DNA from 2 places in the Paraburkholderia bonniea genome. Region 2 is predicted to be linked to the other one. Evidence: riboswitches for the same ligand, from Rfam matches in the RefSeq annotation. Region 2 holds a riboswitch; the other holds the start of a gene.
The links. A riboswitch is a leader RNA that binds a small molecule or an ion and turns the genes downstream of it on or off. The one in region 2 is predicted to bind thiamine pyrophosphate.
Positions count from the first base shown of each region.

Region 1 (3,412 bases), 630 kb from region 2:
CGTCGTTGGCATCGTAGATTGAGCCCGGACGCAGACCATCGCCTAGCGAAAAGCTCACGTCATACGCTTTCATGATTTCGCAGATGTCTTCGAAATGCTCATACAGGAAGCTTTCGCGGTGATGCGCGAGACACCACTTGGCCATGATTGAGCCGCCGCGCGAGACGATGCCGGTCATGCGTTTTGCCGTCAGCGGCACGTATTGCAGGCGCACACCCGCGTGGATCGTGAAGTAATCGACGCCTTGTTCGGCCTGTTCGATCAGTGTGTCGCGGAAAATTTCCCAGGTCAGGTCTTCTGCCTTGCCGTTGACCTTTTCGAGCGCCTGGTAGATGGGCACGGTGCCAATCGGCACGGGGCTGTTGCGGATGATCCATTCACGTGTTTCGTGAATATGCTTGCCCGTTGACAGGTCCATCACGGTATCGCCGCCCCAGCGAATCGCCCAGGTCATTTTGTCGACTTCTTCGCCAATGGATGACGTGACCGCCGAATTGCCAATATTGGCGTTGATTTTCACGAGGAAATTGCGGCCGATAATCATCGGCTCGCTTTCCGGGTGGTTGATGTTGGCCGGGATGATCGCGCGTCCGCGTGCGATTTCGTCGCGCACGAATTCAGGTGTGATCGCAGCCAGTGTGGCCGGGTCGAAGGTAGCCGCACCAAAGGCCTGGCCTGGGTGCTGGCGGCCCATCATTTCAGCCAGTTTGGTGCCGTTGGGACCACTGGCGCGCAGGCTTGCCAGATATTCCGCGCGGCACTGGTTTTCGCGGATGGCGATGTATTCCATCTCGGGCGTGATGATGCCTTGCCGGGCGTAATGCATTTGCGAGACGTTTGCGCCTGGTTTGGCCCGGCGCGGGGTGCGGTGCAGTCCGGGAAAGCGCAGGTCAGCAGTGGCCTGGTCGGCTGCGCGTTCGCGGCTGAACTGGCTGCTCAGGCCGGTGAGTGCTTCGGTATCGCCGCGCGCTTCGATCCAGCGCTGGCGCAGCGCGGGTAAGCCCGCGCGGATGTCGATCTCGGCTTGCGGGTCGGTATAGGGGCCTGATGTGTCGTAGACATAAACCGGCGGGTTTTTTTCACCGCCAAAGCTGTCGGGGGTGTCGGACTGGCTGATCTCGCGCATTGGCACGCGGATATCGGGTTGTGAGCCAGTGACGTAGATCTTGCGGGAATTGGGTAATGGCGCGATGGCCAGTTCGTCGACATGGGCGTCGGCGGAAAGGAATTTGGGGTTGGCGTTCATGCGTCTCTCCTGTTTGTGTGGGGGCTAAGCAGGAGGCGGAACGGAAGAGGACGGGGCCGCAGGCGTGATGCGCTGAAACAAGGCGAGACCCGGACGCTTCCCTGCGCTGGCATTATCCAGATCAGGTTCAAAGGGTATTTCTCACCCACATGGCATGCCGTATCAAACAACACGCGCCGCAGGACCCCCGCGTTAGCAGCGCACACGATACACCTGCTTGCCGGAGCTTGGCAACCGCGCCTGGCGATGCGTTTGGCTGTGGTAGCAAGCTAGTGGTTCAAGGTAGCGCTGAAGCGCTGGCTGGTCTGGCGTTTCATGCCAGCATGGTGGTGCAGCGGTGCGGTGTGCATGCGAGGCGGATTTCCTCGTGTCATGTGTAACCGTGGGCTGACCGACGTTACGTTTCGCAGTTATGTTCTTTGACGGTGTTAGTACGCGACTGTGCGGGCGTCCTGCATAATGCAAAGCGGCGCAGCCAGGCATTCTGGTGTTAGCGCACAGCGGCCCACATGGGCCATTTATTTTGTGCTCCAAAGTCTCACTGTCCCCGTTCTTCAGCCATGTTCCTGTGTTTTGCCGTTCCGGCTTCTTTCGCGCTGCGGCGCTCGTCCCTCAGCCTGATTCCGTCCGCTTGCGGGGATACGCTGTTTTTTGCCCGTGCGAGCTAGCACGATGGCGTTCTCTTTTCCTTCCCGACTGCCGCTGCGCTTGCCCCAGACGCGTGCCGGACGAATCGTGCTCGCGCTTGCCGTGGTGTATCTGGTGTGGGGCTCAACCTATCTGGCGGTGCATGTGGCGCTGGGTTCCTTTCCTCCGCTACTGATGTCGGGTCTGCGTAACCTGTTCGCGGGCCTCGGGCTGTTTGTCTTTGCCATGCGCCGGCGGCCCGTCTGGCCAACCTTGCTGGAGATCCGCAATGCCGCACTGGTCGGCACCATGCTGGTTGGCCTGTCGAGCGGCATGCTGGCCTATGGGATGCGTACCGTTAGTACCGGGACCACAGCCGTGATGGTGGCCACCGTGCCGCTGTTTGTCACCGTGATCGCCGCGCTGGCGGGGCGCAAAGTAGCCCGGCTGGAATGGTTTGCGGTGGCGCTGGGTCTGGTTGGCATCGGCATTTTGAGTCATGGGGATGCGTCCTCGGGTTCTGCGGGCGGCAGCCTCGCCATCTTGTGTGGCGCGCTGTTCTGGGCCGGAGGCGCGTTTCTGGCCGGACGGCTCAAGCTTCCTTCTGACCTGTTCTTGTCCACCGCGCTGCAAATTGGCCTTGGCGGCGTGACTGCGACGCTGGTGGCATGGCTCTCCGGTGAGCGCATGCTCGATCTGCATGTGCTTCCCGTGCTGGCGTTTTTGTACCTGATGCTGGTGGGGTCGATGGCGGCCTATGTGGCCTATGGCTATCTGATCCAGAACACCAGCCCCATCATCGCCAGCAGTTGTATGTATGTGAATCCGGTGATCGCGGTGGCGCTAGGCGCGTTGCTGCTGGGTGAACCGGTGACGCGCTCGACAGTGATTGCGACGTGCGTGATTTTGCTGAGCGTGGGTTTGTCTTTCTGGTTCGATTACCGGCGGCGTGATTCAGCGTGACTGAGGTCCGGCAGCCGGAGATTGCTGTGTTAGCCATTGCCGGCTATTCACCCGAGTATCCAGGCGAACACAACATTGTTTGACGATGCGCCTCCCCGTGCTTCACGGTGGGGCGTTTTCTGCTATAGCCGGGCGGCGAGTTCTGCTCCTTCGCGGATTGCCCGTTTGGCATCAAGCTCGTTTGCCACAGCAGCGCCGCCGATCAGGTGATAACGCGGGCCGTCAACGGGCGGCGCGGCTGGATAAAGCTCGCGTAGCGCCTCTTGCCCAGCGCACACCACAATCGTGTCGACCTCCAGCCATTGCTCCTGATCCGAGTGCAGGATCTTCAGGCCGCGGGCGGCGATTTCCAGGTAGGTCACGCCATCGAGCAGCCGCACGCCATTGCGCGCCAGCGTCGCGCGATGGACCCAGCCCGAGGTTTTCCCAAGGTTGGCACCGAGCTTGCCTGCCTTGCGTTGCAGGAGCCAGATGTCACGGGGTGGTTGTGCCGGGCGCGGCGGCTTTAGTCCGCCGCGTTCGCGCACAGTGAGGTCCACGCCCCACTCGTCGAGCCAGTCCGCGCAGGACTGGGGT
Region 1 is NZ_QPEQ01000001.1:1,231,674-1,235,085, forward strand. Features, by position in the region: gene thiC (phosphomethylpyrimidine synthase ThiC) at 1-1,246, opposite strand, end outside; TPP riboswitch at 1,327-1,445, opposite strand; gene GH656_RS05380 (EamA family transporter) at 1,919-2,836, shown strand; gene GH656_RS05385 (NADPH-dependent 2,4-dienoyl-CoA reductase) at 2,959-3,412, opposite strand, start outside.
Region 1: linked by a shared signal. The riboswitch ahead of thiC (phosphomethylpyrimidine synthase ThiC) and the one ahead of GH656_RS02630 (FAD-dependent oxidoreductase) in region 2 are both predicted to bind thiamine pyrophosphate.

Region 2 (3,412 bases):
CAGCGGGAGTCGAGGGGGCAATCGGGGAAGCGATCGAGGAAGCAGTCGGGGCGGCGGTCATTAGGCAAGTCCTTGGCAGCGGCAGGCAATGTTTCGGGCGCAGCAGGCAAAACACCGCGCGCGCAGTGAGATCAGCGAGATCACAGCGAGGTTCACCCCCCGGCAACGGGATGCACGATATCGAGCTGGTCGCCCGCGTTCAACACCTGTTGCACGTGCTGCGAGCGCGCGACGAAGTCGCCATTGAGCGCAACCGCAAAGGGGGGGCGAGCGCCATAGGCGGCGAGCGCATCGGCCACGGTCGCGCCTTCTGGCAACGACAACGGCTTCTGATTGATATGGATATCCATGGTGTCGGGAAAAAGTTGGGTCAAGAGGAGGTGGCGGGCGTGAGCTGAAACAGCATGTGCCATGGGGTGTCATGACGCCAGTTGGCAAATGCGTCGGCGTCACGAATCTGTCCGTCCAGTAGCGCGCACGCCAGACGCACTGCGGCTTCAGACACCTCCGGCACGATCATGTAGCCATGCCGGTACAGCCCGTTGACGCGTAGCGTCGCCGCGCCGTCCCAGACCAGCGCAGGACGATGGTCCGGCAAGGTCGGGCGGCACTGCGCATTCAGCTCAAGGATGCGGGCCTCGCCAAAACCCGGATGCACGGAAAAAGCCGCACTCAATAACTCCAGCGCAGAGCGCACGCTGACTGGCGACTGATCTTCGCCTTCAATTTCGGTCGCGCCAATCACATACAAATCGTCCTGCTTCGGCGCGATATAGAGCGGATAGCGCGGGTGCAGCAGCCGGACCGGCCGCGTCAAGCCGATACCCGGCGCATGGACTCGCGCGACTTCGCCGCGAATCCCCCGCAGTCCAGGCCAGACTGGCTTGGCTCCTAGCCCCCGGCAGTCGATCGTGAGCCGGGCCGCAGGCAACGCGGTGTCGTCCACCGGGGTATTCCAGTGCAACGCCACACCACGTTCGGCAAGGCCTGCCACCAGTGCCCGTAGCACCTGGCGGTTATCCAGTTGACCCTCGCGCGGCAACAGCCAGCCCTGTGGAAAGCGTCCCGCCAGCGCGGGCTCAGCTTCATCCAGTTGCGCACCGGAAAGCCGCAGCAAGCCATCATCGAGTAACGCCGCTGGTGCATTCGCGCGCAAACGGCGCTCGAACAACGGCGCTTCAGTACGGTCCGCGTGATGCCAAAGCACGAGCGTGCCATTGCGCTGGAAAAAAACCGGCTCGGGTAACGCCGCGAGAATGCGCGGCCAGGCTTCGAGCGAAGCGGCTCCTAGCTGGGTAATCAATAACTCCGCGCTGGCGGCTTCGGCCAGCGGTGCCAGCATGGCTGCCGCGGTCCATGCGGCAGCGGCAGAGCCAGCGGCGTCACCGCGCTCATAGAGCGCCACGCGGTAGCCCAGCCCCGCCAGTTGCCACGCGACCAGACGGCCGCATAATCCGCCGCCCAACACTGCAATATCTGGATCAGACGCGGGATCAGACGCGAAATCAAGCGAAGGAGTCATCGCGGATCGCTCCCGCTATCGCCGCTATCCTGGCAGCGCTGCACGCGGCCAGAACCAGCAAACGGGGAGCAAGCGAAGTTAAACACTGAAGAATGAGCGGTCATTGGTTCCTGTCTGCACGGCGTAAAGCGCGTATCCAAAGACGAAACCAGCGGGCGGAGCCGGTCAGATGGGCATCCAGTGTGGATGCCCATCTGACAAGGAATGGGAGGAGAGGGAAACTTCCTGCGCCGGTATTACCCGGATCGGGTGCAAAGGGTCTTTCTCAGCCTCGCTGCAGCGTATGAACTGCGTGCCAGGCACCCCTGTTTCGTCGTCGGGCATTAGACCACAAAAGGCCCAGCGCCACCAAACCAGCGGCCAGGTCACGGGCGTCTTCGAACCCGCGCGCAAGGCCGCCCAGCGGGCAGCCCGCGATACGACGAGCACGCGCGCGGCACTCTGGCACAATGCCTGGCCCGCTCAAAAAGGGGGATCGAGCGAGGTCTCGCGGCCACCCAGGCAAGCGCCCGCAGCGTCGCGTTAGCGAACCAGCGCCTGACAGCCATCAATCTGGCGGTAGCGGCTTGGTCTGCCCTATTTTGCTAACGCGTGTTTTAAGGCATTCCGGTCGCCCTCGCGCGCCTGTGCAACAGGTTGCACCTCGCCCCGAAGCAACTGGCCAGTTACACGCCATACCCGCCGCACCGCCCACAGGCTGGCACTGCGGCACTCCATCAGGAAGCTCATGACATCCGGCACACCGTACCCCTCCCCCAGCTCTCCCAGCTCCCCCAGCTCAACGCCGCCCGATGACAATCCGGTCTCGGCGTGGAGCCTGATCAAGCCGTACTGGGTCTCCGAAGAACGCAAGATCGCATGGGGCCTGCTGCTTGCGATCATCGTGATGAACCTGCTGGTGGTTGCCATCAACGTCCGGCTTAACAGCTGGAGCGCGGAGTTCTATAACGCGCTGCAAGCCAAAAATGTGCATGACTTTCCACGTTTGCTGATGGTTTTCAGCGGGCTAGCGTTCGCCTTCATCATCCTGGCGGTGTACGGCAATTACCTGCGGCAGATGCTCGGCTTTCGCTGGCGCCAATGGCTCACCACCCACTACCTGAAAGAGTGGCTCGGCGGCGGCACCTTCTATCGGATCGAGCGCGACAGCCTTACCGACAACCCCGACCAGCGAATCAGCGACGACCTGCAATCGTTCGCCACCACTACCCTCGCGCTGACGCTCGATCTGCTGTCGACCGTCGTCACGCTGATTTCATTTATTACGATCCTGTGGTCGCTCGCGGGGGCGCTGACCATCATGCTGGGTTCGACGCCAATCCATATCCCCGGCTATATGGTGTGGGCCGCCGCGCTATATGCCGTAGTCGGCTCACTGGTGACCCAGAAGTTTGGCCATCCGCTGATCTCGATCAACTACCAGATGCAGCGCGTCGAGGCTGACTTCCGTTTCGGCCTGATCCGGCTGCGCGAGAACGCTGAGCAAATCGCGTTCTACGACGGTATGAGCACCGAAGAAGCCAGCGCCCGAAACCTGTTCGCCCGGATCCGCGACAACTGGTGGCGCGTGATGAAGTACACAAGGCGTCTTACGTTCGTGCTGAGTTTTTACGCCCAGATAGCGACTATTTTTCCGCTGGCGATAGCAGCCCCGCGCTATTTCGCCGGGGCTTTTACGTTCGGCGTGCTGATACAGATCTCGCGGGCATTTGGCACCGTCAGCGATTCGTTTTCGTGGTTTATCAACAGCTACAGCACGCTAGTCGCCTGGCGTGCCACCGTGAACCGGCTGCGAGAATTCAAGCGCATCATGCGCTCGCCGCATTTGAAGGAATCGCTCTCGCCAGCCACGGCCCATGGCGGTATCAATCTGCATTACGTCGATGCCCC
Region 2 is NZ_QPEQ01000001.1:604,519-607,930, reverse strand. Features, by position in the region: gene GH656_RS02640 (thiazole synthase) at 1-61, opposite strand, end outside; gene thiS (sulfur carrier protein ThiS) at 153-350, opposite strand; gene GH656_RS02630 (FAD-dependent oxidoreductase) at 371-1,522, opposite strand; TPP riboswitch at 1,728-1,839, opposite strand; gene GH656_RS02625 (ABC transporter ATP-binding protein/permease) at 2,250-3,412, shown strand, end outside.